Regions from separate parts of the uncultured Sphingomonas sp. genome, predicted to be linked through region 1. Evidence: predicted binding sites of a transcription regulator. Region 1 holds the regulator's gene; each other region holds the start of a gene.
What was found. Region 1 encodes LexA, which represses DNA repair genes until DNA is damaged. Its sites were predicted from a motif close to GTTCCNCNCTTGTTCT; they were not measured.
Positions count from the first base shown of each region.

Region 2: the regulator LexA is predicted to act here: its motif matches at 5,142-5,157, upstream of recA (recombinase RecA).
Region 3: the regulator LexA is predicted to act here: its motif matches at 3,632-3,647, upstream of uvrA (excinuclease ABC subunit UvrA).
Region 4: the regulator LexA is predicted to act here: its motif matches at 4,603-4,618, upstream of ACFE65_RS16040 (ImuA family protein).

Region 1 is NZ_CAXSHM010000003.1:73,841-81,476, forward strand. It holds gene ACFE65_RS02925 (sensor histidine kinase) at 1-71, shown strand, start outside; gene ACFE65_RS02930 (hypothetical protein) at 79-285, opposite strand; gene ACFE65_RS02935 (citrate synthase) at 285-1,568, opposite strand; gene gltX (glutamate--tRNA ligase) at 1,587-3,002, opposite strand; gene ACFE65_RS02945 (hypothetical protein) at 3,146-3,730, shown strand; partial or broken gene ACFE65_RS02950 (ComEC/Rec2 family competence protein) at 3,982-4,725, shown strand; gene lexA (transcriptional repressor LexA) at 5,321-6,001, opposite strand; gene ACFE65_RS02960 (molybdopterin molybdotransferase MoeA) at 6,057-7,238, opposite strand; gene ACFE65_RS02965 (hypothetical protein) at 7,318-7,636, shown strand, end outside.
Region 2 is NZ_CAXSHM010000007.1:13,978-21,613, forward strand. It holds gene ACFE65_RS05425 (lytic transglycosylase domain-containing protein) at 1-1,554, opposite strand, end outside; gene ACFE65_RS05430 (uracil-DNA glycosylase family protein) at 1,551-2,270, opposite strand; partial or broken gene ACFE65_RS05435 (4Fe-4S dicluster domain-containing protein) at 2,390-4,054, shown strand; gene ACFE65_RS05440 (4-(cytidine 5'-diphospho)-2-C-methyl-D-erythritol kinase) at 4,213-5,061, shown strand; gene recA (recombinase RecA) at 5,234-6,325, shown strand; gene ACFE65_RS05450 (glutathione S-transferase family protein) at 6,472-7,119, shown strand; gene ACFE65_RS05455 (dicarboxylate/amino acid:cation symporter) at 7,236-7,636, opposite strand, start outside.
Region 3 is NZ_CAXSHM010000041.1:7,750-15,385, forward strand. It holds gene ACFE65_RS15175 (AIPR family protein) at 1-577, shown strand, start outside; gene uvrA (excinuclease ABC subunit UvrA) at 585-3,587, opposite strand; gene ACFE65_RS15185 (DUF3597 domain-containing protein) at 3,818-4,216, shown strand; gene ACFE65_RS15190 (cold-shock protein) at 4,390-4,602, shown strand; gene ACFE65_RS15195 (hypothetical protein) at 4,682-4,954, shown strand; gene ACFE65_RS15200 (hypothetical protein) at 5,016-5,405, shown strand; gene ACFE65_RS15205 (OsmC family protein) at 5,425-5,850, shown strand; gene ACFE65_RS15210 (hypothetical protein) at 5,931-6,107, opposite strand; gene ACFE65_RS15215 (prolyl oligopeptidase family serine peptidase) at 6,223-7,636, shown strand, end outside.
Region 4 is NZ_CAXSHM010000050.1:6,004-13,639, reverse strand. It holds gene ACFE65_RS16065 (DUF6880 family protein) at 1-1,264, opposite strand, end outside; gene ACFE65_RS16060 (MucR family transcriptional regulator) at 1,477-2,013, shown strand; gene ACFE65_RS16055 (SWIB/MDM2 domain-containing protein) at 2,104-2,445, opposite strand; gene ACFE65_RS16050 (S1/P1 nuclease) at 2,531-3,586, opposite strand; gene ACFE65_RS16045 (SOS response-associated peptidase family protein) at 3,902-4,531, shown strand; gene ACFE65_RS16040 (ImuA family protein) at 4,694-5,395, shown strand; gene ACFE65_RS16035 (DNA polymerase Y family protein) at 5,310-7,130, shown strand; partial or broken gene ACFE65_RS16030 (error-prone DNA polymerase) at 7,127-7,636, shown strand, end outside.

The DNA of each region.
Region 1 (7,636 bases):
GCGGTGACCTGGTGGTGGACAGCGCGCCGGCGCAGGGCGCGCGCTTCGTCTTCTCGCTGCCCTCCGCCTAGTCCCAGGTCAGCGTCGGACCAGTCGCCCGCCCGCCACCCAGAGCCCGATTCCCGCCACCGCCAGCAATGCGCCGCGGACCGCCCAGGGCCGCTCGTCCAGCATGAAGCTGGACGCGGGCCAGTGGATCAGCCCCAGTCCCTGCCCGACCCACAACAGCCCCATGGCGACCATCAGGACGGCCACGATGCGGACGGCGGCGGCAAGCGCCTGCATCAGCGCGATGCGACCGGCGCGTATGCGCGCTGCGTCGGCCCCGTGTAGAGCTGGCGCGGGCGGCCGATCTTCTGATCGGGATCGGTGATCATCTCGTTCCATTGTGCCACCCATCCCACGGTACGGGCCAGAGCGAAGAGAACGGTGAACATCGACGTTGGGAAGCCCATCGCCGACAGGATCACGCCCGAATAGAAGTCCACGTTCGGGAACAGTTTCTTCTCGCGGAAATAATCGTCGTTCAGCGCCATTTCTTCGAGCTGGAGGGCGACGTCGAAGACGGGGTCCGTGACCTGCATCTCCTTGAACACCTCGCGCACCGTCTGCTGCATCACCGTCGCGCGGGGATCGTAGTTCTTGTACACGCGGTGGCCAAAGCCCATCAGGCGGAACGGATCGTTCTTGTCCTTGGCGCGCGCGATGAACTCGGGGATACGGTCGGGCGTGCCGATTTCGTACAGCATGTTGAGCGCCGCCTCGTTCGCGCCGCCATGCGCCGGGCCCCACAAGCAGGCGATGCCCGCCGCCATGCACGCGAACGGGTTCGCGCCCGACGAGCCCGCGAGCCGAACCGTGGAGGTCGACGCGTTCTGCTCGTGATCGGCGTGCAGGATGAAGATCCGGTCGAGCGCCTTCTCGATCACCGGGCTCACCTCATAAGGCTCGGCCGGAACGCCGAACGTCATGCGCAGGAAATTGCCCGTGTAGGACAGCGAATTGTCCGGATAGAGGAACGGCTGGCCGACACTGTACTTGTACGCCATCGCCGCGATCGTCGGCATCTTGGCGATCAGGCGATGCGATGCGATCGTGCGCTGCTGCGGATCGTGGATGTCGGTCGAGTCGTGGTAGAAGGCGGACAGTGCGCCGACGACGCCGCACATGATCGCCATCGGATGCGCGTCACGACGAAAGCCGCGGAAGAACGTCGCGAGCTGCTCGTGCACCATCGTGTGGCGCGTGATAGTGTAGCGGAACTGCTCGAACTCCTGCGACGTCGGCAGCTCGCCGTTCAGGAGCAGATAGGCGACCTCCATGAAGCTCGACTTCTCGGCCAGTTCGCCGATCGCATAGCCGCGATGGAGCAGCACGCCCTCGTCGCCGTCGATATATGTCAGATTGGACTGGCAGCTCGCAGTCGAGGTGAAGCCGGGATCGTAGGTGAAGGCATCGGTCTGCGCATAGAACTTGCGGATATCGACCACGTCGGGCCCGACGCTGCCCTTGAGCACCGGATAGTCTAGCTGCTTGTCACCCAGGGAAAGCTTCATCGTGTCGCTCATCTCTTGTTGTCCTTCCCGTCAGGCGGCCATGCGGTCCGCGATGCGGCCCAGGCTTTCACTCCGCCCGAGCAGTTCCAGCACGTCGAAGATGCCGGGTGAGGTCCGCCGGCCGGTCAACGCCGCTCGAAGCGGCTGCGCGACCTGTCCCAGCTTAACGCCTGCCTCCTCGGCCACGCTCCTCACCGCACCGTCGAGATGCCCCGTATCCCAACGCTCCACCGCGTCAAGCGCCGCATGAGCGCGCGCGAGAAGCGATCGCGCATCGCCGGCGAGCAGCGACTCGGCGTCGGGCTCGATCGCCACCGGCCGGGCGGCGTCGAGGAAGCGTGCGCCCTCTGCCAGATCGTTGAGGTTCGCCGCGCGGACCTTGAGCACCGCCATCGCACGGGTGAGCAGATCGAACGCCGCGCCGCCGACGGCATGGCCGAGCCGCGGCGCGACCAGCGCCGCCAGCCGCGCGTCGTCCGCCTCGCGCAGATAGTGCCCGTTGAGGTTTTCGAGCTTCTTGAGGTCGAAGCGGGACGGGCCCTTGCCGACGTCGGCGATGTCGAACCACTGCGTCGCCTGCGCGCGGCTGATGATCTCGTCGTCGCCATGGCCCCAGCCGAGCCGAACGAGGTAATTGTCCAGCGCTTCGGGCAGGATGCCCATCTCGTCGCGATACGCCTCGATCCCGACCGCGCCGTGGCGCTTCGACAGCTTGGCACCGTCGCTGCCGTGGATCAGCGGGATGTGCGCGTAGACGGGATCGGGCCAGCCGGCATCGCCTGCCTTCCGGGCGACCTGATCCATTGCGCGGATGATCGGCAACTGGCGGAACGCGTTGTTGAGATGGTCGTCACCGCGGATCACATGGCTGACGCCCATGTCGTGATCGTCGACCACCACCGCGAGCATGTAGGTTGGCGTGCCGTCCGAGCGGAGCAGCACGAGGTCGTCGAGCTCGGCATTCTGGACGGTGACGTCGCCCTGGACCAGATCGGGGATCGTCGTCGCCCCCTCGCGCGGCGCGCGCAGCCGGATGACGTAGGGTGCGTCGGCGGGCGCCTCTTCGGGCGGGCGATCGCGCCAGCGCGCGTCATAGCGGATCGGCTGCCCCGCCGCGCGCTGGCTGTCGCGCAGGTTCGTCAGTTCCTCGGGCGTCGCATAGCAGCGATAGGCGTGGCCGTGCTCCACGAGCGTCCGGGCGACCTCGGCATGCCGCGCGGCGCGGGCGAACTGGTGGACCGCCTCGCCGTCCCAATCGAGGCCGAGCCAGCGCATCCCGTCGATGATCGCGTCGATCGCGGGCTGCGTCGATCGCGCGCGATCGGTATCCTCGATCCGCAGCAGGAAGCGCCCGCCGTGGTGCCGTGCGAACAGCCAGTTGAACAGCGCGGTGCGCGCGCCGCCCAGGTGCAGGAAGCCGGTGGGCGAGGGCGCGAAACGGGTCACGACTTGTTGCCCGGCGACTTCGCCGAATGGCTGTTGTCCAGCGACGCCGCGGGATGGCGTGCCGACGTTATCTGTTGCGCTCAACCGCGCTCGCTCCCAAGCTGCGGATCGTGATGGCCACGATCGCCGGCTTCGCCTCTAGCATGCGGCCCCGGCGCCTTCAAACCGGCGTGGCAGCGGCGTATGTCGACGTGCGAAGCGCAGTGGAGCGGTGGCTGGAGGCAGAGCGGGACCAGTTGCCATTGTGGCTGCCGGTGATGCTGGGACTGGGCGTGACGGCGTGGTTCGCGCTCCCGCACGTCGTGCAGTGGATCGCGGTGATGTTGGCGGGCCTTGCATTGGCGGCGGGGGCGCTGGCGATCGGGCGCGGCGGACGTGCGGGGGCGGCGCTCGCGGTGGCTGGCGTCGCGATCGCACTGGGCGTGGCGCTCGCCTGGTGGCGGGCGGAGCGGGTCGCGCAGCCGGTGCTGGCGCGGACGGCGGTGGTGTCGCTGCGCGCCCGTGTCGACCGTGTCGAGCCGCTGCCCGCGCGCGAGTTGGTCCGGCTGCGGCTCGCGCCGATCAAGCTCCTGCCGCGGGCCGATCCGGGCACTCCGCAAAGCCGGCATGGCCGTCCGGAGACGCTGGTCGTCCTGCCCCCGCACATCCGATCCGCGTCAACGTCGCCGTGGCGGACGTGCCTGCGGGCCTGTCGCGCGGTGCGATCCTGGAACTCGGCGTCCGGCTGATGCCGCCGCAGGGCGCGGGCGTGCCGGGCGCCTATGACTATTCGCGGCTCGCCTGGTTCGACGGCATCGGGGCGAGCGGCAAGGCGTTCGCGCCGGTCAAGCTGCTGAGCAAGCCCACAGATGCCGACGATGGACCACGCGTGCGCCTCACCCGCCACATCGAGGCGGCGCTGGCTGGCAGCGACGGCGGTGTGGCGGCAGCGTTCGTCACCGGCGACGTGGGCGCGATCAGCCTCGACGATTCCGACGCGATGCGGCGCGCGGGGCTTGCGCATCTGCTGTCGATCAGCGGCCTGCATATCACCGCGGCCGTCGCAGCGACGATGCTGCTCGTCAAACGCCTGCTCGCGCTTAGCCGGCGGCTGGCGCTGAGCGGTCTCGTGCCGGTTATGGCGGCGGGTGCGGGCGCGTTCGCGGCGATCGGCTACACCTGGCTCAGCGGCGCGGAGGTGCCGACGATTCGATCCTGCGTCGCGTCGCTGCTGGTGCTCGCCGCGCTGGCGCTGGGCCGGGAGGCGGTGACGCTGCGGCTGGTGTCGGCGGGGGCGACGATCGTGCTGCTGTTGTGGCCGGAGTCGCTCGCCGGACCGAGCTTCCAGCTGTCGTTCGCCGCGGTCACCGCGATCGTCGCGCTGCACGAGCATCCGCGCGCACGGGCGTGGTTCCTCAAGCGGGACGAGGGCTGGGGATGGAAGGCGGTGCGCGAGTTTGCGTCGCTGCTCGCGACCGGGCTACTGGTCGAACTCGCGCTGATGCCGATCGCGGTGTACCATTTCCACAAGGCCGGCGTGTACGGCGCGTTCGCCAACATCGTCGCCATACCGCTGTCGACCTTCGTCATCATGCCCGCGGAAGCGCTGGCGCTGGTGTTCGACGTCGTGGGACTCGGCGCGCCGTTCTGGTGGGCGACGGGGCGGGCGGTGGCGCTGCTGCTGTGGATCGCCCGCACCGTCGCGCACATGCCCGGCGCGGTGACGGTGTTGCCGACGATGCCTGACGCCGCGTTCGCGCTGATGGTTGTTGGCGGCCTATGGCTCGCGCTGTGGCGGACGCGGTGGCGGCGGCTTGGACTTGCGCCGCTGGCCATCGGGGCGGCCTGGGCGTTGCTGACACCGCCGCCGGACCTGCTGGTCACCGGCGACGGGCGCCACGTCGCGATCCGCACGCCGACGGGCATCGCGTTCCTGCGTGACCGGGTGAGCGACTATACGCAGGACATGCTGACCGTGAACGCCGGGTTCGAGGGTACACCGGGCCTGTTGTCCGAACAGTCCGATGCAAGATGCAGCCCCGATTTGTGCCTGGCCACGCGTACGACGGGTGGGCGGCAATGGCGCATCCTGGCGACGCGCAGCGGCTACAACCTGCCCGCACCCGACCTGACGACCCTTTGCGGGCAGGTCGACATCGTCGTCAGCGACAGGCGGCTGCCCAAGAAGTGCCTGCCCCGGTGGCTGCTGCTGACGCCCAAGATGCTGTCGCGGACCGGCGGCCTCGCGCTGACGCTATCGAACGGCCGAATGCAGACCGTACTCACACCGGGTGACGAGCACCCTTGGGCCTTGGCGCGCTCGGTCGCCCGGCCTGCCTTTAGTCGTAGCGGCGGAGCAGGCCGGAGAGCTTACCCTGCACACGCACCTGGGAAGGAGCATAGCGCTGGGGATCGTAGGAGCGATTGGCGGGATCGAGACGGATCATCGCGCCCTCGCGACGGAAGTATTTGAGCGTCGCCTCCGCCTCGTCGATCAGCGCTACGACGATCTCGCCGTCGCGCGCCGTCTCGGTGCGGCGGATCAGCGCATAGTCGCCGTCCAGGATGCCGGCCTCGACCATCGAGTCGCCCGACACCTCCAGTGCGTAATGCTCGCCTGAACCAAGCAAAGCGGCGGGGACGGGCAGGGTGGCCTGACCCTCGAATGCCTCGATCGGCATGCCCGCGGCGATCCGGCCGTGCAGCGGGATCTCCACCACGTCGTTGGCGGGCTGAAGCGGCGGCTGCGGCGTGGACACGGGCGCAGGCTTCGCCGTACGCGCAGTCACCACCTTCTTGTCCGGACGGTCGGGCATGCGCAGCACTTCAAGGGCGCGGGCGCGGTTGGGCAGGCGGCGAATGAACGCGCGCTCCTCGAGCGCGGAGATCAGGCGATGCACGCCGGACTTTGACTTGAGCTCCAGCGCCTCGCGCATCTCCTCGAACGAGGGCGACACGCCGGTTGCGCGCAACCGATCGTCGATGAAGCACACCAGATCGTGCTGCTTGCGAGTGAGCATCGCGGGTTCTCCGTCCGAACAGACGAGGAACGACTAAGGAACGTATCGGATCAAGTCAAGCGATCATGAGGACTTCTGCCGAGTCGCCGGCCATGGCCGGCGCCGCTCCCGCCGGACGGACCACGAGACAGTCCGCTCGTGCCAGCGCTTGCAGCATCGAGCTGTCCTGCAACCCCGTCGAGAACACCAACCCGTCGCGCAGCTCGGCGCGGACATAGTCCTGCCGGCCGCCGTTGGCTGCCAGCGGCTCGCCCAGCGTCGCGCGGGTCGTGCGGGGCAGCGGATCGGCGGCATGCGACAGGTGAGCGATCAACGGCTTGAGGAACAGCAGCGTCGTCACGAACACCGACACGGGATTGCCCGGCAGGCCGACGACCGTCCCGTCGCCCAACCGGCCCGCGATCATCGGCTTGCCGGGCCGAAGCGCGACCCGCCAGAAATCGAGACTGCCGCCCGCCGCCTCCAGCGCGGGCCGGACGAGGTCGTGATCGCCGACCGACGCGCCGCCGGTGGTGACGAGCACGTCCACATCGGCACCGGCGAAGGCGTCGCGCAACGCGTCCAGCCGGTCGGGCAGGATGCCGATGTCGACGATGTCGACCGGCAGATCGGTCAGCAGCGCGCGCAGCATCGTCGTGTTGGACTCAGGGAGTGACAGGGCGTCGATCGCGCTCCCCGGCGGCACCAGCTCGTCCCCCGTCGCCGCCAGCGCGACCCGGACGCGCCGCGCGACCGCCAGCGCGCCATGGCCGCCCGTCGCCGCCAGCGCCAGCCGCGCCGCCGTCAGCCGCTCGCCGCGCGCGATCAGCCGGTCGCCCTCGGTGAAGTCGAGCCCGCGCCGCCGCGTGTTGCGGGCGAGTGCGAGCGGGCCCTCGCCGGCGAGCAGCACGTGGTCACCATCGCGCGCCGCTTCCTCCTGCACCAGCACCGTGTCGGCGCCATCGGGCATTGCGGCGCCGGTGAAGATGCGCGCGCACTCGCCCGGGCCGATCGGGCCCGCGAACGGGCGCCCGGCGGCGCTCTCGCCGACCATCGTCCAGGGGCCGGGCAGGTCGGCGAAGCGGATCGCATAGCCGTCCATCGCCGACAGCGTCGCCGCCGGCTGGGTGCGCCGCGCATGGACGTCCCCGGCCGCCCAGCGGCCGATCGCCTGCGCCAGCGGGACGTTCTCGACGGGAAGCGGCGCGGCCAGCGCGAACAACCGCGCCTGCGCCTCGAGAATGGAAAGAAGGCTCATCGTCTGCGTCGACTACGAACTGCGGGACCGCGCGGCAACGTCCGGTGTTAGAACGAGACGGGTTCGATAGGGAGGATCAATGGCGACACTGAAGGTCTTCCGGACCCCGATTGGCTTCCACGATGCCTATGTCGCCGCGCCCAGCCGCAAGGCCGCGCTGGCGGCGTGGGGCTCGGACGCGGACCTTTTCGCGCGCGGGATCGCAGAGGAGGTGACCGATCCCGCGCTGACTGCCGACGTGCTCGCGACACCGGGGACGGTCATCCGCCGCTCGCGCGGGACGGTGGCCGAACAGCTCGCCGCGCTGCCGCCCGATCCGCCACGCGCGAAGCGGGCACCGGCTGACGGCGGGATCGAACCCGCGCGTCCCCGCACGCCGCCGCGTCGAGGAGCGACAT
Region 2 (7,636 bases), on a different contig from region 1:
CAGCTGAACCGGTACCGGCCCGGCGTTATAGGCCGCGATCACCTTGGGCAGCAGCCCGCCCGTTGCCTGCTGGTCGCGCAGCCGCTCGAGCTGCATCTGGCCTAGCTCCATGTTGGTCGACGGCAGACGGAGCGCAGCGCGATCGGGCAGCGTGCCATGCGCGCGCGCATAATCCTTGGCGACCGACGGCATGATCTGCATCAGGCCATAGGCGCCGGCATGGCTGACGACGTCGGTGCGGAAGCGCGATTCCTGCAGCGTGTGCGCGTAGACCAGCGCCTTGTCGACGCGCCAGCCGCCGTCCGGCGTCCAGTTGGGAGCGGGATAGCGCGCCGCCACCGTCGGCGTGATGCCTACGGGTCCGTTGTGCGATAGCCAGATCACCGTCGCCGGCAGGTCGAGCTTGGCGGCGAGCCGGACGAGCGGCGCGAAATCATTGGGGTCGCCGATCGCGGCCTGATGCCGAAGCACCTGGTCCGCGAGCGTCGCCTCGCCGATCTCGGTCAGCGCGGCGGCGACGCGGATGTTCGGGCGCCGCTCCAGCGCGACCCAGTCGGCGAGGACGAACCGGTCACCCGCCTTCGCGCGCGGGTCCTGGATGCCGAGCGACTGGCGCGCGAGGAGGCCGTAGAAGGTCTCCTTGAACTGGCTGGCGTTCTTCAGCCGCGCCTCGATCCGGTCGGGACGGCCGCAGGCCATGTCGGCGCGCGCGGCCCAGAACAGCCCGGCGGCGCGCAACTCGGTATCGGATGCGCGGGCGGCGACGTCCTCGAACGCCTTGCCGGCGGCGGTGCAATCGTCCTGGCGCCACGCGGCGAGCGCGCCGATCCACTCGCCCTGGATCGCCCAGTCGCCGCTACCCGCGGAGGCCTTGGCGGCCATGACGCGAGCGTTGGCGTCATCGCCCTGCAGGTAGTAGATCCAGCCCACCTTCTGCTGCCACTCGGTCTGCGCATCGGGTGACAGCCCGTCGGTCGCATCGAGCAGCGCCTGCGCGGCGGCGCCTTGATCGTCCTTGACGTACGGCTGCATCTTCTGCGCCAGATCGGCGGCGATCAGGTCGCTCTTGATGCTCTTGGCGCGCGCACGGCTGGGAGAGCCGTCGATCCAGGTCATGCGCTGCGCCACCGGCAGCTCGGGCAGGTCGCTCGCGCCCTTCGCGCGCGCCAGGCGGGCGAGCGCGTCGGCCTCCGGCAGTTCGGGCGATTGCGTCAGCACCTCGACGATCGGCGCGGCCTCCACCTTGGGCGAGCCATGCGATGTATACAGTTCGGCGCGGGCGATCGCATGGAGCGGTCCGGGCTTCATCCCGTCAAGCGCGAGCTGCGCGTCGGTCCAGCGGCTCTCGCGGATCGCCTGGAAAACGGTGCGATACCCCGCCCGCTGCGTGGCATCGAGCTGGTCGGGTATGCCGTCGCCCTTGGGTGCCACGTGGATGCCTGCCGATCCCTCCGCGGGCGTGGCGTCCGTATCGCTGGGCGCGGCCCAAGCCGGACCCGCAATCGCCGCTCCCGCCAGCATCGCCGCCGCCACCATCGTCCTGCGTCGCGTCATCGCCCGACAATCCCCATCAGCAATCGCAAGTCCCGCCACGCATCCGCCTTGGCCGTCGGTCGCTCCAGCAGGAAGCGCGGATGGAAGCTCGCTATTACTCCAGCTTCTCCGCTCTCGTGGTTAACGATGTGCAAAGAACCGCGCGCAGCCTGGCAGTCCATCCCAAGCACCGCACGGCTCGCCGCATTGCCGAGCAGCAGCACGCGTTCCGGCCGCGCGAGCGCCAGATGACGGCGGATCGTCTCGGCAAGCTGCGGCTCGTCAGCGGGCGGGATGCGGCCGGCCGGCGGGCGGGCGGTTGCGACCGGCACGAGCTGGACCGTCCCGCGAGACAGGCCGATCGCGGCGAGCATCCGATCGAGCAACACGCCGCTCGTGCCGCTCATCAGCCGTCCGGCGGTCAGGTCCTCGCGGTCGGGCAGGTCGGTGACGACGATCGTCGTGGTGACGGCGCCCTCCGGTCCGAGCCGTCGGCCGGGCCAGGCGGCTTCGGGCGCGCCCGGCCCGATCCGCCAGGCGAGGAAGCTCGCGAGGTCGGCGGGCATCGCGGCCGGTCCGGGTGCGGGGCTGACGGGCTGCGCGGGCGCGACTGGCGGTGGCGGCTCGAGCCAATCGACCGGGTCCTCGTCTACCAGCAGATCGACCCCGGCATCCCGCCACCAGTCGAGCGTGCTGGCCGCGAGCGCGCGCCAATCAAGTTTCTGGTATGCTCCCATCACTCAGGTTACTGCCCCCACGTTGACGACGCCGTCAATCCGCGGAAACGGCGTATAGGATGGAGTGTGGCGGAGCCGCGTCGAAGATGCGGTATGCCGAGCGAGAGAGAGTTTGAGTGATGTCCGAACGCGAGTCGATGCCCTATGATGTGGTGATCGTCGGCGCCGGCCCGGCAGGGCTGACGGCCGCGATCCGGTTGAAGCAACTGGCGGCGGCCGAACGGGGCGGCGAGCTGTCGGTCTGCGTGCTGGAGAAAGGATCGGAGGTCGGCGCGCACATCCTGTCGGGCGCGGTGATCGATCCGCGCGCGATGGACGAACTGCTGCCCGACTGGCGCGACACCGATTGTCCGCTGGCCGAGACGCCGGTGACGGAAAACCTCCATTGGGTGCTGACCAAGGGCAAGAAATACGTCCTGCCGCACCTGTGGACGCCGCCGTTCCTGCACAACGAGGGGACGTATACCTGCTCGCTCGGCAATCTGTGCCGCTGGCTGGCCGGGCGGGCGGAGGAGTTAGGCGTGGAAATCTTCCCAGGGTTTGCCGCCGCCGAGGTGCTGTTCAACGACGACGGGTCGGTGAAGGGCGTCGCGACCGGCGACATGGGCGTCGCGCGCGACGGCACGCGCAGGGCCGACGGGCAGGCGGGACTGGAGGGGGACGCGAAATAGACCGTGCTGGCGGAAGGGGTGCGCGGGCATCTGACCAAGGAGCTGATCCGCACCTTCGACCTCGCGCGCGACGCGCAGCCTCAGGTGTACGGCCTGGGCGTGAAGGAGCTGTGGGACCTAGCGCCCGAGAAGCACCATCCCGGCCGCGTGATCCACACCCAGGGCTGGCCGCTCAGCGAGACCGATGGGTCGAACGGCGGCGGCTGGATCTATCATCAGGCCAACGGGCAGGTGTCGATCGGCTTCGTCACCTGGCTGTCCTACACCAATCCGCATCTGTCGCCGTTCAGCGAGATGCAGCGGTGGAAGACGCACCCGGCGGTGCGCGAGCTCCTGGAAGGCGGCAAGCGCGTGTCCTACGGCGCGCGGGCGATCAACGACGGCGGGTTGCAGTCGATCCCCAAGCTGACCTTCCCGGGTGGTGCGCTGATCGGCTGCTCGGCGGGTTTCCTCAACGTGCCGCGCATCAAGGGCACGCACGGCGCGATGAAGTCGGGCATGATGGCGGCGGAAGCGGCGTTCGACGCGGTCCAGGCCGGGCGCTCGGGCGACGAGCTGTCCGCTTATCCCGCCGCGTTCGAGGCGAGCTGGCTGCACAAGGAGCTTTCGATCGTCCGAAACGTCGTGCCGATCGTCAAGAAGTTCGGCGACTTCGTCGGCTCGGGCCTGTCGGGCATCACCATGTGGCTCGAGCATTTCGGCCTCAAGATGCCCTTCACGATGAAGCACCACCCCGATCACGAGAGCCTGTGGCGCAAGGACCTGGTCAAGCCGATCGACTATCCCAAGCCCGACGGCAAGCTGACGTTCGATCGCCTGTCGTCGGTGTTCCTGTCCAACACCAACCACGAGGAGGATCAGCCGGTCCACCTGACGCTGCGCGATCCCGCGGTTCCGATCGAGTACGACCTTCCGATGTACGACGAGCCGGCGCAGCGATATTGCCCGGCCGGCGTGTACGAGGTGGTGGGGCAGGACACGAATGAGCCGCGCTTCGTCATCAATGCGCAGAACTGCGTCCACTGCAAGACGTGCGACATCAAGGACCCGACGCAGAACATCAACTGGGTGGTGCCCGAAGGCGGCGGAGGACCGAACTACCCCAACATGTAGGCACCTCGCCGTAGCGTAGTGCGGCGGTTGGCCCGTCACCCCGTCCACACGCCGTCACCCCGGGCTTGACCCGGGGGCCCGCTTCTTCTTCGAAACCCGAAGGTAACGGCGGGACACCGGCTCAAGGCGGCGGTGACTAGGAAAGGGCGATCCGGACGATGCTGGATAACGACGTGATCGTGGAGATCGCCCCCGCCAAGCTCAACCTGGCGCTCCACGTCCGCCGCCGCCGCGCGGACGGCTACCACGAGCTGGAGACGCTGTTCGCGTTCGCGCGAGACGGCGACGTGGTGACGGCCGCTCCGGCGGAAACCGATTCGTTCGTGATGACCGGGCCGTTCGCGTCGGCGCTATCGGGCGAGGGCGACAACCTCGTCACCCGCGCCGCCCGCGCGTTCGTCGATGCGTTCGCGCCCGACACCGCGCATGCTATCGCGCTGGAGAAGATCCTGCCGATCGCATCGGGGATCGGCGGCGGTTCGGCGGATGCGGCGGCGACGTTGCGCGCGCTCGCACGGCTGCATGGGGTCGAGGCGGGGGACACCGGGCTCGTCGCGGTCGCGCGCGCGCTCGGAGCCGACGTTCCCGCCTGCCTGCTCGGTCGGACCGCATTGGGCACCGGACGCGGCGACGATCTGATCCCGCTCGAGCCGCTGGGCGGCATGCCCGCGCTGCTCGTCAACCCGCGCGTCGCGGTCGCTACCGGACCAGTGTTCGCCGGCTGGGACGGCGTGGACCGCGGCGGCGTCGCGAGGGAAGGCGACGTGATGACGCGCGCCCGCGCCGGCCGCAACGATCTCGCCGCGCCCGCGATCGCGACTGCGCCCGTCATCGCCGACCTGCTCGCGTGGCTGGAGGCGCGGCCGGGCGCCGCGTTCGTCCGCATGTCCGGGTCGGGCGCCACCTGCCTGGCCTTGTTCGACTCGCCCGCGGACCGCCACTCCGCCGCTGCTGCGCTAAGGACGGAGCACCCCGATTGGTGGGCGCTGGAGACGGCCCTGGCATGATCCGATCGAATAGCAGGCCACGACCGCGACGCTGCGACGAGACGGCCGGCACTCCACGCCATCGAACGGAATAATACGATGTTCCACTCTTGTTCTGCCAGAACAGAACGGATACATGCGTCATCGACGCGTTGAACCCATGGCGCGGCTGTTCTAGCAAAGGATCGGGCTGATGGCTGCCTCTCTCAAGGTGATCGACACGGGCATGGCGAACGAGAAGGCGGCCGCGACCGCAAGCACGGACCGGCAGAAGGCGCTCGACGCCGCGCTGGCGCAGATCGACCGCGCCTTCGGCAAGGGCTCGGCGATGAAGCTGGGCTCCAAGCAGTCGATGGAGGTCGAGACGATCTCGACCGGGTCGCTTGGGCTCGACATCGCGCTCGGCGTCGGCGGCCTGCCGCGCGGTCGGGTGATCGAGGTGTACGGCCCTGAATCGTCGGGCAAGACGACGCTGGCGCTCCATGTCATCGCCGAGGCGCAGAAGGGCGGCGGCACCGCCGCGTTCGTCGATGCCGAACATGCGCTCGACCCCGTCTATGCCAAGAAGCTGGGCGTCAACATCGACGAGCTGATCGTGTCGCAGCCGGACACGGGCGAGCAGGCGCTGGAGATCGTCGACACGCTGGTCCGCTCCAACGCCATCGACGTGCTGGTGATCGACTCCGTCGCCGCGCTTGTCCCGCGCGCGGAGATCGAGGGCGAGATGGGCGACAGCCACGTCGGCCTGCAGGCGCGGCTGATGAGCCAGTCGCTGCGCAAGCTGACCGGATCGATCAGCCGCTCGCGCTGCATGGTCATCTTCATCAACCAGCTGCGCATGAAGATCGGCGTGATGTACGGCAATCCGGAGACGACGACCGGCGGCAACGCGCTCAAGTTCTACGCCAGCGTCCGCCTCGACATCCGCCGCACCGGCCAGATCAAGGACCGCGAGGACATCGTCGGCAACGCGACCCGCGTGAAGGTGGTGAAGAACAAGGTCGCGCCGCCGTTCAAGCAGGTCGAGTTCGACATCATGTACGGCGAGGGCATCTCCAAGATCGGCGAGATCCTCGATCTCGGCGTCAAGGCGGGGCTGGTCGAGAAGTCGGGCAGCTGGTTCAGCTACGACAGCGTCCGGATCGGGCAGGGACGCGAGAACGCCAAGACGTTCCTGCGAGAGAACGCCGACATGGCCGACCGGCTGGAAAAAGCGATCCGCCAGCGGACGGAGAAGGTGAGCGAAGCGCTCATGGTCGGTCCCGACGCCGAGGACGATGTGTGATCTGCGGCGATCCTCAAGTTGATCGATAGTGGAGGGCTCGCCGGCGACGGCGGGCCCTTCGCGCGTCCGGGGGCGTTGCCTCGCCGATCCATCTCACGTCACTCGCGCGAACGTCACGCGTTCGCCGCCATCCCGGAGGAGCCCGCATGACGATCACCGTCCACCATCTCGAGAACAGCCGGTCGCAGCGCGTGTTGTGGATGCTCGAGGAGCTCGGCCTGCCCTATGAGGTGAAACGGTACGAGCGGAACAAGGCGACGATGCTCGCGCCGCCGGAGCTGAAGCGCATCCACCCGCTCGGCAAGTCGCCGGTGATCGTGGACGCCGTCGGCGTCTCTGGCGAGGGGGGCGTCGTGGTGGCCGAGACGGGCGCGATCATCGAGTATCTGGTCGAAAAGGCGGACGGCCGGCTCGGCCCCCCGGCGCACCGCGACGCGGTGCTGCGCTACCGATACTTCCTCCACTATGCCGAAGGGTCGGTAATGCCCCCGCTGCTCCTGCTGCTGGTGTTGAGCCGGATCCCGGTCGTCGGCGGCTTGGCGGCCAAGAAGGTGCAGCCGATGATTGACGTCCACCTCGACTATATCGAGCAGGAACTGGCGCAGCGGCCCTGGTTCGCCGGCGACGAGTTGACGGGCGCAGACGTCATGATGAGCTTCCCGCTGGAGGCGGCGCGCAGTCGCGGCGGACTGAACGCCACGCGTCCGCACACGATCGCGTGGCTCGACAAGGTCCACGCCCGGCCCGCGTACCAGCGCGCGCTGGCCGCGGGGGGACCCTACGCCTACGCGTGATCCCACTCTCCGTCTGGCTGAGCTATTGCCGTTGCAGCCAGTCGGAGGAGGCTCGCTTATCGCAGCAAGAAGAGCGGTGCTTCGACAAGCTCAGCACGAACGGTCTGGGAACTACCTTACCGAGACGTCCGCCCGATCTCGTCGAAGCTGCGGTCGTCGATCAACGGCCCGTGGCCTGACGGCGCGGTCGCGGGCACGATGTCCGGTTCGCGCAATGCGCCCAGTCTGCCCTCCCACCGCGCGACGACGCTGGCGGCGATCGCGTTGCCGATGACGTTCGTGGCGGACCGGCCCATGTCGAGGAAATGGTCCACCGCCAGGATCAGCAGCAGGCCGGCCTCCGGGATGTTGAACTGCGACAGGGTGGCGGCGATCACCACCAGGCTCGCGCGCGGCACGCCGGCGATGCCCTTGGACGTCACCATCAGCACGAGCAGCATCGCCACCTGCTCGCCGAGCGGCAGATGGATGCCATAGGCTTGCGCGATGAACAGCGACGCGAACGTCATGTACATCA
Region 3 (7,636 bases), on a different contig from region 1:
TGATTACGGCGACGATGTCGTCGATACCCGCTTGGTGCTCCAAGTTTTATGGGCCATCATGCCCGACGAAATAGCGCCAAGTTCAAGGCGTTCCGTTGAAGCACGAATGCGTTCTTATAAGAATGCGGCATCTTGTCTTGACGATTTCATGAAACTCTACGACGCCAAAGGAGCGGACGACGAAACCGCAGAACGCTACCGCTACTTTCTTGATATGGCTCCAACTGCTTGGCAACTTTATACACTCTGGAGAACGCATCCCGACTGGGAAAAGCTTCGGCTTAGGGAAGATGCAAAGCAGGTAAAAAGAACCGCAGATGGAAAAGTCGAGAAGGTAGCTGATGGTGTAATATTTCCGATCCTTTCAGCGCTGTCTAAGTTTGTCATGTTCGATGAAGAGGATGGAATGTGGCTCTATAAGGCGCCAGCGGTGTTTCAGGATAAGATGATGGCCACAGCTGCGCGCCGACAGCTTCGTGCGCACGATGGAAAGCCGATGCATATGGGGCGATCCTCAAGTGCCTATGAAGCACTTCAAATGATGACGGAAATGGCCCTAGACCTTACTGACGACTAGATTGCGATTAGCGGCGGCGGGATAGATGACTTCTCGACTCCGCCGCCATCCGCACCCCGCTCCCCTTCCTCCCCAACAACGGCGCCAGATACCGCCCCGTAAAGCTCGCCGCCACCTTCGCCACCGCCTCCGGGACGCCTTCCGCCACGATCTCGCCGCCCTTCACGCCGCCCTCCGGGCCCAGGTCGATCACCCAGTCGGCGGTCTTGATGACGTCGAGGTTGTGCTCGATCACCACCACGGTGTTGCCCTGTTCCACCAGCGCGTGGAGCACTTCCAGCAGCTTGCGCACGTCCTCGAAGTGCAGCCCGGTGGTGGGCTCGTCGAGGATGTACAGCGTGTTGCCGGTCGCGCGGCGCGCCAGTTCCTTCGCGAGCTTCACCCGCTGCGCCTCGCCGCCCGACAGCGTCGTCGCCTGCTGCCCGACCTTGACGTAGCCCAGCCCGACCTCGGCCAGCATCGCCATCTTCTCGCGGATCGGGGGCACCGCGCGGAAGAACTCGGCCGCGTCCTCGACGGTCATGTCCAGCACGTCGGCGATGCTCTTGCCCTTGAACTTCACCTCCAGCGTCTCGCGATTGTAGCGCGCGCCGGCGCATACGTCGCATGTCACGTACACGTCGGGCAGGAAGTGCATCTCGATCTTGAGCACGCCGTCGCCCTGGCACGCCTCGCACCGGCCGCCCTTGACGTTGAAGCTGAACCGCCCGGGCTTGTACCCGCGCGCCAGGCTCTCGGGCAGGCCGGCGAACCAGTCGCGGATCTGCGTGAAGGCGCCCGTATAAGTGGCGGGATTCGACCGCGGCGTGCGGCCGATCGGCGACTGGTCGATATCGATCACCTTGTCGAGGTGCTGCAGCCCGCTGATCCGGTCATGCTTGCCTGCCAGGATGCGCGCGCCGTTCAGCTCGCGGCTGGCGGCGGCGAAGAGCGTGTCGATGGTGAAGCTCGACTTACCGCTGCCCGACACGCCGGTGATGCAACAGAAGGTGCCGAGCGGGATCGACGCGCTGACGCCCTTCAGGTTGTTGGCAGTGGCATTGTGGACGGTCAGCTTCTTGCCGCTCCCCTTGCGGCGCTTGGCGGGCACGGGAACCTCGCGCGTGCCGTTGAGGTAGTCGGCGGTCATCGAGCCTTGCGTCGCCAGCACCTCGGCGAGCGTGCCCTTGGCGACGATCGCGCCGCCGTGGACGCCCGCGCCCGGCCCCATGTCAATGACGTAATCGGCGGTGCGGATCGCGTCCTCGTCATGCTCCACCACCAGCACGGTGTTGCCGAGATCGCGCAGCCGCCGCAGCGTTTTCAGCAGCATGTCGTTGTCGCGCTGGTGCAGCCCGATCGACGGCTCGTCGAGAACGTACAGCACGCCCGACAGCCCGCTGCCGATCTGCGACGCCAGACGGATCCGCTGCGACTCTCCGCCGCTGAGCGTGCCCGACGTGCGATCAAGGTTGAGGTAATCAAGCCCGACATTGTTGAGGAAGCCCAGCCGCTCGACGATCTCCTTCAGGATGCGCTCGGCGATCGCGTTCTGCTGGTCGCCCAGATGGCGGGGCATGTCCTGGAAGAAGGCGAGCGCGTCGACCACCGACAGATGCGTCGCATGTGCGATGTCCTGCATGGCGATCTTCACCGCCAGCGCCTCGGGCTTGAGGCGGGCGCCGTGGCAGACCTCGCACGGCTTGGCGGACTGGTACTTCACCAGGTCCTCGCGCATCCACGCGCTTTCCGTCTGGAGCAGCCGGCGCTGGAGGTTGCCGACCACGCCCTCGAACGGCTTGGTGACGTCGTATTTCTTCTTGCCGTCGATGAACGTCAGCGTGACGGGCTTGCCGTCGGTGCCGAACAGGATCTTGTCCTGCGTCTCGGGGTGCAGCTCGCCCCATGGCGTGTCGAGGCTGAAGTCGAACGCATTCGCCAGGCTGCCCAGCACCTGCATGTAGTAAGGGCTCGGCGGATTGGACTTGGCCCAGGGCACGACCGCGCCCTTCTTGATGCTGAGCCCATGGTTGGGAACGACGAGGTCCTCGTCGAAGATCAGCTTCTCGCCCAGCCCGTCGCACGCGGGGCATGCGCCCTGGGGGGCGTTGAACGAGAACAGCCGCGGCTCGATCTCGGCGATGGTGAAGCCCGACACCGGGCAGGCGAAGCGTTCGGAGAACACGATCCGGCCGTCGGGCGCGTTGGTGCCGAGCACGGCGGACTTGGGGGTGCGCGGCGTGACGGGGGACTTCTTCGCGCCCGGCTGGTCCGCCGCGGGATCGTCGGCCGGCGGCGGATCGACCGGATCGACATAGGCGAGGCCGTCGGCGAGCTTCAGCGCCGCCTCGAAACTCTCGGCGAGCCGCGTCGCGATCGAGTTGTCGCCTTCGGTGGGGCGCACCACCAGCCGGTCGACCACCACCTCGATATCGTGCTTGTACTTCTTGTCGAGCGTGGGTGCGGCGTCGATCTCGTACACCTCGCCGTCGACGCGGACGCGGGTGAAGCCGGCCTTCTGCCACTCCAGCAGCTCCTTGCGATACTCCCCCTTGCGCCCGCGCACGACGGGGGCGAGCAGGTACAGCCGTGTCCCCTCGGGCAGCGCCATGACGCGGTCGACCATCTGGCTGACAGTCTGCGCCGCGATCGGCAGCCCGGTCGCGGGCGAGTAGGGGGTGCCCACGCGCGCCCATAGCAGGCGCATGTAATCGTAGATCTCGGTGACGGTCGCCACCGTCGACCGCGGGTTGCGGCTGGTCGTCTTCTGCTCGATCGAGATGGCGGGCGAGAGGCCCTCGATATGGTCGACATCCGGCTTCTGCATCAGCTCCAGGAATTGGCGCGCATAGGCGGACAGCGATTCGACGTAGCGCCGCTGCCCCTCGGCATAGATGGTGTCGAACGCTAGGCTCGACTTGCCGCTGCCCGACAGCCCGGTGATGACGGTGAGCGTGTCGCGCGGGATGTCGACGTCGACGTCCTTGAGGTTGTGCTCGCGCGCGCCGCGGACGCTTATGCTGGTCAGCATTCGGAAAACCTCTGCTGAGCGATCTGGGTGAGGGACATGGGCGGGTTCTACTTCCGTTCCGGGTAGCGGGCCAGAGGTGAAAATAGGGGGACGGCGAGGACGTTGCGAGGTGGCGGACGGGGCGCGCATATCTGCCGGGCGCAGGCGCACCCGGAACCGCACCCGGACCCATCGCCTGGCCCGCACGTTCGCTGCGCGCCTAGGCATCCCGCCGAGGACGGAGTCATAGCATGAGCATCTTCAGCGCGATCAAGAACGCGATCTTCGGCCACAAGTCCGCCCAGCCCGCAGCCCCCGCCGCCACGACCGCACCTGCCACCGCGCCCGCCGCCACGGCCGCACCCGCCGCCGCTCCCACGCCGCAGCAGCCGGTGGACGTCGGCGCCGTGCTCACGCAGATCGAAGCCGAGAAGGGCAACCCGGCGCTCAACTACAAGACGTCGATCGTCGATCTGATGAAGCTGCTGGACCTCGACTCCAGCCTGTCCAACCGGGAGCAGCTCGCGACTGAGCTCGGCTACACCGGCGCGAAGGACGGATCGGCGGAGATGAACATCTGGCTGCACCAGGCCGTCATGACCGAGCTGGAGAAGAACGGCGGCACCGTTCCCGCCGACCTCAAGCATTGATGGGGGAGGAGCGCGGATTTGCAATCGGCCGCGCTCCGGCCCATAAAGGGGTGGCTACAGTCGCACATCGAACGGTCTACGGCGCTTTGCGGCTCCCTCTTCCTTCTTTCCCTGCTGCCACGGCACCGGGCGGTTCGCCTTTCGACCCGCCCCGCAACAGAAGGAATATCCACATGGCCACCACTGGCACCGTCAAGTTCTTCAACGCCGACAAGGGCTATGGCTTCATCGCTCCCGAGAATGGCGGCGCGGACGCGTTCGTCCATATCTCCGCCGTCGAGCGCGCGGGCATGCAGACGCTGAACCAGAACCAGCGCGTCAGCTACGAGCTGGAGCAGGACCGTCGCGGCAAGATGAGCGCCGTGAACCTCCAGGCGGCTGACTGATCCGGCCGGCGGCGGCGGCTCCGGTCTTCCGGGGTCGCTGCCGCCGCCGCATTTCCCCAACCGCAGGAGTCCGGCCCGCATGAACGACAATCCTGACTTCTACCGTACCCGCGCCGAGGAAGAACAGGCCAACGCCGACGCCGCGACGCTCGACAACGTCCGCGACCGGTGCGAGCGCGCCGCCAAGGCATGGGCCACGATGGCCGATCGCGCCGAACGCACCCAGACGATGCGCCTGACCCGTGAGGCGGCGACCCGCGAGTCCGTCGCGGCCGCCCGCTCCGCCCAGTCGATCGGTAGCGCCGGATCGGCCGATCTCCACGCCGATCTTCGCAAGGCCACCGCCGATTGAGCGACGGACCGGAACGGGCGCCCTAGGCATCCGTTTGTCCCTCGCATCGAGGAGAACGGCCGTGGATTACAAGAAGCTCAGTCTCGGCCTCGGGTTCTTCTCGCTGGCGCTGGGCGCCACCGAACTTCTAGGCGCGAAGTCCATTGCCAAGGCGCTGGACGCCGACGATCATAGCGGGATCGTCAAGGGCTTCGGCATTCGCGAACTCGCCGCCGGGTTCGCCATACTGGCTCAGCCGGCGGTCGCTACCGGCGTCTGGGGCCGCGTCGTCGGTGACGTGATGGACATCGTCGCGACCAGTGGCGCCGCCAAGAACAGCCCGCGCAACAAGTCGGCCTGGGGCGCTCTGGCCTTCGTCATCGGCGCCACCGCCCTGGATGTGTGGGTGGCGATCGGGCTGGACAAGGAAACCGGCAAGACCCTCCCGACCCATCCGCCACTGCCCGCCTGATCTCATCGAAGGGACCACAATGACGACCCGCACCGCATCCGCCCGCTACGATGGCCTCGGCCGCGATGGCAAAGGCCATATAACGTCCCAGTCAGGTGTGCTTGACGAAACGCCCTACGGCTTCGGTACCCGCTTTGGCGATGAAAAGGGCACGAACCCCGAGGAGCTGGTCGCCGCGGCGCATGCGAGCTGCTTCACGATGGCGTTGGCCTTCGCCCTCGCGGGGGCGGGGCATGAGGATGGAAAGCTCGAGACGACGGCGAAGGTGACGCTCGACAAGGACGGCGCGGGCTTCAAGGTGACGCGGTCGGACCTGACGCTGACGGCATCGGTGCCGGGTATCGAGCCTGCCGAGTTCGAGAAGATCGCGGCGGAGGCGAAGGCTAACTGCCCGATATCGAAGCTGCTGACCGCCGAGATCACGCTGACCCATACGCTCGACTGAGCGGAACCGACCGTACGGAGCGTTACATTGAAAAGCCGTCGGCCTAAAACAGACCGGCGGCTTTTTGCTGCGTCCGTAGTTCAGTTGCCGAGCAGCGAACTCTTGCGCGGGATCGTCTCGCCGCTCGGCTGATCCTTGTCGAGATGTTCGGACGGGCGGCGCGCGTCACCATCGCGCTGATGCTCGGTCGACAGGTTCGGGCGATCGGTCTCGGTGGTCGGATGATCGGCGTCGGCGGCAGGGTGAGAGTCGGCCATGGTTCTTCTCCTTCGAAGCCACCAACGCACGGGTCCGTCGTCGCGCTCCGCGACACGATCGCTTGCCGGTCGCCGCGAAGCTGGTAACTCTGACGGTGTCCCCTCGGAGATGTTCATGCGCCGTTCGATCCTGCCCGTCCTCCTCGCCGCCGCCGTCATGGCACCGACCGCGTTCGCCGCCCCCGTCCATAACTACGGCGGCCTGGTGCTGTCGTCCGCCGGCGACACGATCGCGACGGTAGAGACGCCGGCTGGCGCGACGCGGCCGGTAGTCACGTTGCGGTCGGCGAGCGACGGGCATGTGCTGCGCACGCTCGATCCGTGTCCGACCTGCGGCTATTCGGGGCTGACGTTCGGTCCGGACGGGAAGCTCGCCTTCGTGGCACGGAACCGGGCGACCTCCATCGCGATGCTGGAGGTCGCCGATGGCGCGGCCGTCACCTCCGTCGCGACGATCGCCGGGCTTGCCTCCACGCCGCGCTTCTCGCCCGACGGGCGCCGGATCGCGCTGCTCGTCACGCTGGGCGCGACCAAGGAGACGGGCGCGACGCAGGCGGGCGCGCGGCAGGTCGGCGAGATCGGCGAGACCAGCGACGAGCAACGCCTCGCCGTCTTCCCGGTCGCAGGGCCTGCCCTAAGCGCCGCGCAGGTGACGCCGATCAGCCCCGCCGACCGCTTCGTCTACGAATATGACTGGACGCCGGACGGCCGCGGCTTCGTCGCGACCACCGCGCTCGGCAACGGCGACAACAATTGGTGGGTCGCGACGCTCGACCGGATCGACGCGACGACGGGCGCGGTCACGTCGATTGCTAAGCCGGCGACCCAGCTCAACTTCCCGCGCGTTTCACCCGATGGGCGCAGCGTCGCTTATATCGGCGGGTTGATGAGCGACAACGGCTCGGTCGGCGGCGATATCTGGACCGTGCCGCTCGCGGGCGGGACGCCCAAGGACATCACGCCCGGCGTGCCGATGACGTTCACTTCGCTCGCGTGGACCAAGGCCGGCATCCGTGCCGTCGCCCTGGCCGGTGACAAGATGCAGATCATGGTCGTTGCGCCCGGCAAGGCGATGGCGTTCGGGTTCAGCCGGCCCGTCAGCCTTGCCGCCGGCGATGGCCGCGTCGCCTTTTCGGCGGACGGGGCGCACTCGGCGACGGTGGCGCAGGACTTCACCCATGCTCCGGCGATCTGGGCGGGCCAGGTCCTGACGCCCTTGCAGATCACCCACGACAACGACGCCGCGCCCGCGAATGTCGTCGCCCGCTCCATCACCTGGAAGAGCGAGGGGTTCACCGTCCAGGGCTGGCTGCTGTCCGCGCCCAACGTCGATCCGACGCGCAAGGCACCGATGATCGTCGCGGTCCACGGCGGCCCGTCGGCGGCGAACAGCCCGCGCTATTACGACAGGGGCCTGTCCACCGCCGCGACCGATGCGGGCTATTATCTGTTCCTCCCCAACCCGCGCGGCTCCTATGGGCAGGGCGAGGCCTTCACCGCCGCCAACAAGCGCGATTTCGGCGGCGGCG
Region 4 (7,636 bases), on a different contig from region 1:
CGAGCGTGAAGTCGATCATTGCGCGAAGGAGCAGGCTCGCCGCGAGCGGGTGGCGTTCGCTCAGCGTGTCTGCGGCCGGCCCCAGGAGCTCGTACAGGTCGCCGTTCAGCTCGCTCGCGCGGGCTAGCGCTAGCCGACTGGCCTGGTCCAGCGCCGGCCAGCCGGTCAGGAAGGCCAGCGCCTCGTGGATATCTCGATGTCCAAGCGCATAGGTCAGGGCGCGCTGTTCCGCCTCGAAATCATCGAAGTCCGGCAGCCGGCGCAGGTGTTCTCGCAGGTGAGTGGCATCAAGCGTCGCCTCGAACCGCTCCCACCGAAACGCCTGCGCGTCGTCGGCACGGCCGAGCGCCTCGAGCGTGTCGAGCCGGGCTTGCTCCCATTCGATCGACGGCAGGCGCCGGTTGTCATAGTCCACCCGTTCGAGTGCCGCCCAGGCGTCGTCCACACGGCTCGCAGCGAGCAGTCGCCTGGCGATCTGGGCGGCGACGACAGGGGCGGTGCGGGCGGCATCATCGAACTGGGCGATGTAGCCGTCCACGTCACCGCGCTGGTCGGCAAGCTGCTGGAGGATGTGCGTCGCGGTCCGCCGACGACGTGTCGCCTCCATCTTGTCGGCGTACATCGGACCCTTCAGGCCCCACCCCACGACGACGCGCTCGGAGGGGGCAGGCGTGGCCAGCGGTTCGGACTGCCATGCGGTCGTTCGATCGCGCAGCATGTCCAGACCTCTGGGGCCAAGGGCAGGGGCCAGGATCTCGATCAGCCCGTCCCACTGGCCATAGCCGTTGTCGCACACTGCCTCGAACGTCAGCTCGACGAGGGTGTCGGGATCGATCCGTCCTGCCTGAGCCAAAGCCCCGAGCTCTCGTGTCGCTCCGCGGAAGATGTCCGCCAATCGTCCGCTGCCATCGCCGCTGCGGGCGAACACACTGTCAGCGCACGAAACCAGCCGCCACACGAGTTGGAACGCCGTGCGCGGGTCGGTCGGCGCGACCTTCGCCAAGATTGCGGCGCGCTGTGCGGTGAGATCTACCATCAGCGGTTTGACCTTCTGCCAGTCGACATAGGTTTTGGACCGGCTGATCGCCGCCAACCGCTTGCCGATTTCGCGCGCCGCTTCCTCCGGCCCGGCGTTGCCGGCCAACTCCAGGCGCAGACGACGCTGCGCGACCGCGTTGCCGGTGCTGACCTCGATGAGCAACTCGGCCAGCTTGGCGGAACCAAGCGCTTCCAGGTTCTTGGCGTTGAGGGTCTTGGCGGGCATGTGCCCTGTTATTACGCGAACGATGGCTGCTCAAGCCGAGGTCGTTCCCATTACTGCCCCAGCGGCAACGAAGCCGTGATCTCACGATGACGCTGCCACAATGATTACAAGTAGCCCTCGATCTTCACGGCCACAGTTACTAAGTGGATCATGCTGCTTCTTCCGATAGCGACTTTGCTGTCAGTAGCAATCGCCCATCCAGGAGCTATTCCTTGCCAGAAGACCAGAACTCGACCGTCGAACTCGCCACCGAACTCACCGTAGCATGGCTGAGCAATGCCAACACGCGCGTCCACGCCGACGACGTGCCGGCCTTCCTCTCCCGCATGCATGAGGCGCTGAATGGCCTCAATGCGCCTGCGGCGCCAGTCGCCGAGGAGCGCGCGCCCGAGCCCGAGTACACGCCCGCCGTGTCGGTGCGGAAGTCGCTTGCGTCGAAGGACCACGTCATTTCGATGATCGACGGCAAGCCGTACAAGACGCTGCGCCGGCATCTCTCGTCCAACGGCATGACGCCTGACGAATACCGCCAGCGCTACAATCTGAAGTCGGACTATCCGATGGTGGCGGAGAGCTACTCCACGCATCGCCGCGAGATGGCACACAAGATCGGTCTCGGGCGGAAGCCGGGGCAGAAGGTCGCGAGTGCACCGGAGCCGGTGGCCGAGGCGCCCAAGCGGGGCCGCAAGCCAAAGGCGGCCAGTTCGAACGTCGATCAGTCCGGCGGCAACGAAGCCGATAACAGCTGATCATGAGCCATGCCGGGCGGATTATCGCCCGGCATGGCTATCGGCGGCAGCGGTGGGTCGATCGTCGCCCGGTTCGCGCTCGTCGGCGGCTCAGCCCTTCTTGGCGGTCAGGTGGGCGCTGAGATACTTGTTCATCTCGAACATGCTCGCCGACTTCTTGCCGAACACCTTCTCCAGTTTCTCGTCCGCGTTGATCTGACGCCGGTCCTTGGGATCCTGCAGATCGTGCTTCTTGATATACTCCCAGACCTTGCTGACGACCTCGCTGCGCGGCAGGTCGTCCTTCCCGACGATCTCGGCGAGCTCGGGGGAGGGCGTGACGGGTGCGGTGATCCCGCCGCGGGCACCGCCTGCCGGCTTGCCGGTCTTCTCGACCTTCTTCTCAGCGGCCTTGGTCTCATCCTTGCCGCGCTTCGTCGCCGTCCGTGCCATGTCTAACCCCCGGTGGTCGTGTTGAACGATGCTTGCGTTATGCCGTGCAGTCCTACCCGTGTCTCTGGCTAACGGCGCTGTTGGCTCAGCTGGCTTGCTGTTGCCGGATGCAGGCACGCCGGAACCGCTGGCGCTCCTTGCCGTGCAGGTTCTTGGTGTCTGCCTCGGCCGAACACGCCAGCGAGGCAGCCGAGCGCTCGCCCGGCACCGATGCGGGCCTGATCGCAGCCGGAGCGGCCGGTGCCGATGGCGCGAACGACCCCGGCGAGATCGTGACCGTCGCGAGCGCTTTGTCGAGCACTGCCGCAAGCCGGACACCGGCGCGTTCCAGCTGCACCGCGGCAGCGGCCTGGGCTTGCTCGGCATAGCCTGCCGGAAGGGCAACTGGCGTCGCGTCCTGCGGGCAACCAGCGGGTGAGCCGATCGTGTAGGCGGTCGAACGGGCCACCTGGAACGCCTCCTGCGCCCAACTCGTCGGCGTGCCCTGTTGCCATTGCTGGCGAAGGGCTGGCGTGATCCTGGCGCGCAGCGTCGCGGCGACCTGCGCCGGGTCGGTCCCGAACGCCTCCACTACAGCCGTATCCCAATAGGCATGAAGGTTCTGGGTGCGCGATCCACCAAGGCTGAGCAGCACGCAGTTGCCGCCGCGATCGTGGTTGTCGGACGCGTGCAGCGGCTGGTGCATGTCGCCGACGAAGTGGAGCAGGTATTTGAGCGCGAGCAGCCGTTCGGCCGGCGCGGTGCCCGGTGCCGCCAGCTCGGCGGAGAACTCCTGGACCTTGTCGACCACGCAGTCCTGCGCCGGGCCGGCGCTGGCCGGCTGGTCGGGCGCGGGATGGCCAAAGCAGGCCGCGTCCAGATCGGGATGATCGAGCTCGGTATCGACGAAGTGCCACTGCGCCGTCTCGCGATGCCCGTGTCCGCGATAGACGTCCGCCCAGGTCGCCTCGCTTGCCATGTCGTGCCCGGTCAGCGGATCGGTATCGGAGGCGAGCAGCGCGTCCACCTTGGCGCGCACGGCCGGGGCAAGCTCGCCACGGGCGATGTCGGCCACCACCTGATGGCCTTCGAAGCCCCAGGCGAACGCGGGAAGCGGCAGGATCGTGGCGGCGACGGCGAGCAGATGCGTGATGCGTTTCATATCTCGCGCCTGCAGTCCGCCGTGACGCGCTCAAGACGATCTCGCCAGCCTGGCCATGATCGCGAGCTTGGTGCTTGCAGGTCGAGGCCAGGGGCGTAGGTTACGCGCCATGCATGTCCCGACCGGCCCGGGTAACCGCCATCCTCACGGCACCGTCGGCGTCGCACTCGCCTGGTGTCTGACGATCGGCGCGATGGCCGTGCTCGTCTATCTGCTCTGGGTCTAGCGGGACGGGGTCTCCAGGCGCGGCCTGTCCGCGATACCTCGCGCGATCGCCGCGTTGCCGATCGTGACCTGCAGGGCTAGCTCGCACCGATGTGCAATCGCGCCCGCCTCGACGGCGACCCCGAAACCATCCACGAGCACTTCGGAGCGAGCTGGGCGGAAGACGTGGTCCGCCCCAACCGTGATCCGGTGGAGCTCGTGCCCAGGGCGAAGGCGTACGTGATCCGCACCGAGCGCGAGCGCCGCGCGCTCGACGTCATGAGCTGGGACGTGCTCGGCGGCCAAGCCAAATGGCCGATGACCAACGTCCGCAACCTTGCACTTCCGCAATGGCGGCGACTGGCGGAGAAGCCCGAGAACCGCTGTTTGATGCCGGTGACGGAGTTCTGTGAATGGACGCCCGAGCCGATCGATTTGGGCGATGGCAAGAAGCCGGTCCGCGGCGAGATGTGGTTCGCCGTGCCCGAGCAGCCGATGTTCGCGATCGCCGGGTTCTGGCAGCAGACCGTTAAGGGGCCGGGCTGCACCATGGTCACCTGCGATCCCAATGCCCTCGTCGCGCCGATCCACCCCAAGGCAATGGTCACGATCCTGCACGAGGCGGACTGGGCTCGCTGGCTGAGTGGCAGCTACGACGATGTGGTCGCGCTGCAGCGGCCGTATCCGGCCGATCGGCTGACGGTGCGGGGGCCGGTGTTTCCGACGCGGCAGGGTCGATGAATCTAGGACCGGGTTCAGCGGAGTCCCAGTTCGACCCATCGAAACCCGCTTGACCAAGGCCAGCCATTAACGGAACATAGAAGGAACATATAGAGTCTAGCCCTCATGTTCCCAGCTCCTGATTCCCTGCCGCCCAGCATCGCCCATCTCCGAACCATAGCGATGCCGGTCGCGGATCACCGAGTGATCGCCTTCGGGGTGGAGGCATTAGACGGCCGGCTCGGCGGGGGTCTGCGGGCTGGCGCGCTCCACGAAGTGGCGGCGCGGACGTGCTCGCTGGTCGATGACGCCGCGGCCACGCTGTTCCTGGCCGGCATCGCGGCTCGGGAAGCCAGGGCGATCGGCGGCCCGGTGCTGTGGGCGAGCTGCCGCAACGATCTCTACGCACCCGGCCTGGAGCAGGCGGGCCTCGCTTCGGCCGACGTGATCTACGCCCAACCGCGTGATGACGCTGCACTCCTCGCCGTCGTCGAGGATGCGGTGCGCGACGGGACGCCGTCGGCGATCGTCGCGGAAGCGGGCAGGGTCTCGATGGTGGCGACCCGGCGGCTACAGCTCGTCGCCGCCGACGCCGATATGCCGGTACTGCTTCTACGCCGTCGGCGTAGCCGCGCGCTGGATCCGTTGAGCGAGCCGTCGGCGGCATGGACGCGCTGGCGGATCGCCAGCGTGCCATCGGAACGCCTCGGCGTCGCCGGCGTCGGCCGACCGCGCTGGTCGGTCGAGCTCGCGCGTCAGCGTGGCGGCGAACCATTCTCCCTGATCGTGGAGGGATGCGATGAGACGGGTCGTCTCGCTGTTCCTGCCGCACTTGGCCATCGAGCGGCTGAGACGGCTGGAACGGGTCGCGCCGCGGCTGCCTGAGCGCTCCGCGCTCCAGCTGCCTGTCGACGACGATCCCGGCGCCTGTTCCGTCCCCCAGGGCGGCGGCTGGCGTCCTGGCGCGCGCTGGGCGCGCACGGAGACGACGCGAGCGGACGTGGAGCAGCAGATTGCGGCGCTGCCGACCCATGCGCAACCGCCTATGCGCGAGCTTGGGCGGCGATCGGAGGGGGCTGCACATCCGTTCAGGGCAACCGCTGGGCCTTCACAGGCGCGCCGGGCCGAAGGCGGGGTGCCATCCTCGCAGCACATACCCGTGTTACAGCTACCACCTGTACTACAGGCCCCGCTTGCCCTCATCGACAAGGTCGGACGGCGCGAGGAGATCGTTGCGGTCTGTCCTGCGGCAGCGGCGCTCGGCATCTACGTCGGCATGGCGGCTACCCATGCGCGTGCGCTGGTCTCCGACCTGGATTTTAGACCAGCCGAGCCACGGGCCGATGCGGCACTCCTCGATCGGCTCACCTTGCTGGCGGTGCGGCGCTGGACGCCGATCGCGGCAACCGCGCCGCCCGACGGCATCTGGCTGGACCTGACCGGCTGCGACCATCTCCATGGCGGCGAGGAGCGTTTCTGCCGGCACCTGCATGCTTTCTGCGAGCGCGCCGGCTTCACCGCGCGGGTCGCGCTGGCCGACACCCCCGGCGCTGCCCATGCGGTCGCCCGGTCCGGCGCTGACGACATTGTCGTCGTGCCGATCGGCAACACCATCGACGCGCTTTCGTCGCTCCCGATCGCCGCGCTGCGGCTGAGCGATGGCGCGCTCGGCGCGGCACGACGGTTCGGGTTCGAGCGCATCGCGGATCTGCTGCCGGTCGCGCGCGGGCCGCTCGCGCGCCGGCTTGGCCTTCCGGCGATCACGCGGCTCGACCAGGCGATCGGGGCGGTCGCCGAGCCGATCAGCTCACGCGAAGATCCGAGTGTGCCGATGGTCGAGCGCCGCCTGCTGGAGCCGATCGTAACGGCGGAGGCGATCGCGCAGGTCATGGCGGACCTGCTCGACGATCTCGCCGAGCTGCTCCGGGCAAGAGGGCTGGGCGTGCGGGCCCTCCGCCTGACCGGCCTCCGCGTCGACGGCGGCGAGCAGATCGTCGCGATCGGCACATCGCGGCCGACCCGCGAGGTGCCGCATCTTCTGCGGCTGCTGAAGCTCCGGATCGAACGCATTGATCCGGGCATGGGGCTCGAGCAGTTCGTGCTCGTCGCCCCGCATACCGAGCCGCTCGACGCGGTCGATCTCGGAGCGGTGCTGGCCGGCGAGACGCGGTCACGCGATCCGGCACGGCTCGTCGATGTGGTGGCGGGCCGGATCGGCACGCGAGCGGTCTTCCGGATCGCACCGGTCCCCAGTCACGTCCCGGAGCGCGCGGTCACCGTTGCCGAGCCGGTAGAGGCACCGGGCCGCTGGCCGCTCTGGCAGCGGCCGGTACGGTTGCTCGCCCGACCAGAGCCACTGCACGGTATCATTGCCCTGCTCCCCGATCAGCCGCCACGCCGGTTCGAGTGGCGGGGCAGATCGTACAAGGTCGTTGCCGGCGATGGTCCCGAGCGTATCCACGGCGAGTGGTGGCGGCGCGACGCGGAGGTGTGGGCGGTCCGCGACTATTATCGGGTCGAGGACGGCGAGGGCGGTCGCTGGTGGGTGTTCCGCCGCGGTGACGGGTTCGAGGCAGCCACCGGCGATCTCAGCTGGTGGATGCACGGCATGTTCGCATGACGGCCTATGTCGAGCTGCAGGTTCTCACCCACTTCTCGCTGCTGCGCGGGGCCTCCAGCCCCGGAAGAGCTGTTCTCGGCCGCGGCGCTGCTCGGCTACCCGGCGATCGGCATCGGCGATGTCGGCACCGTCGCCGGCGTCGTCCGTGCCTGGGAGGCGCAGAAGGGGACGGGCGTTCGCTCGATCGCCGGCGCGCGGGTCGATCTCGCCTGCGGGCGGTGCCTGATCCTCTATCCGACCGATCGCCCCGCCTGGTCACGGCTGACCCGCCTGCTCACCGTCGGCAAGCGCCGGGCAGGGAAGGGCGGCTGCGAGCTGCACTGGCACGACCTCGCGGCCTGGTCGGACGGCGTGATCGCGATCCTGCTGCCGCACGAGGCGGACGAGGCGAACCGGGCGGCGCTGGCCGATCTGAAGGCGCTCTACGGTCGGCGCGGCTACATGGCGCTGTTCCAGCGCCGCAGACCCAACGACGCGGTGCGGATCGATGCACTGGCGCGGCAGGC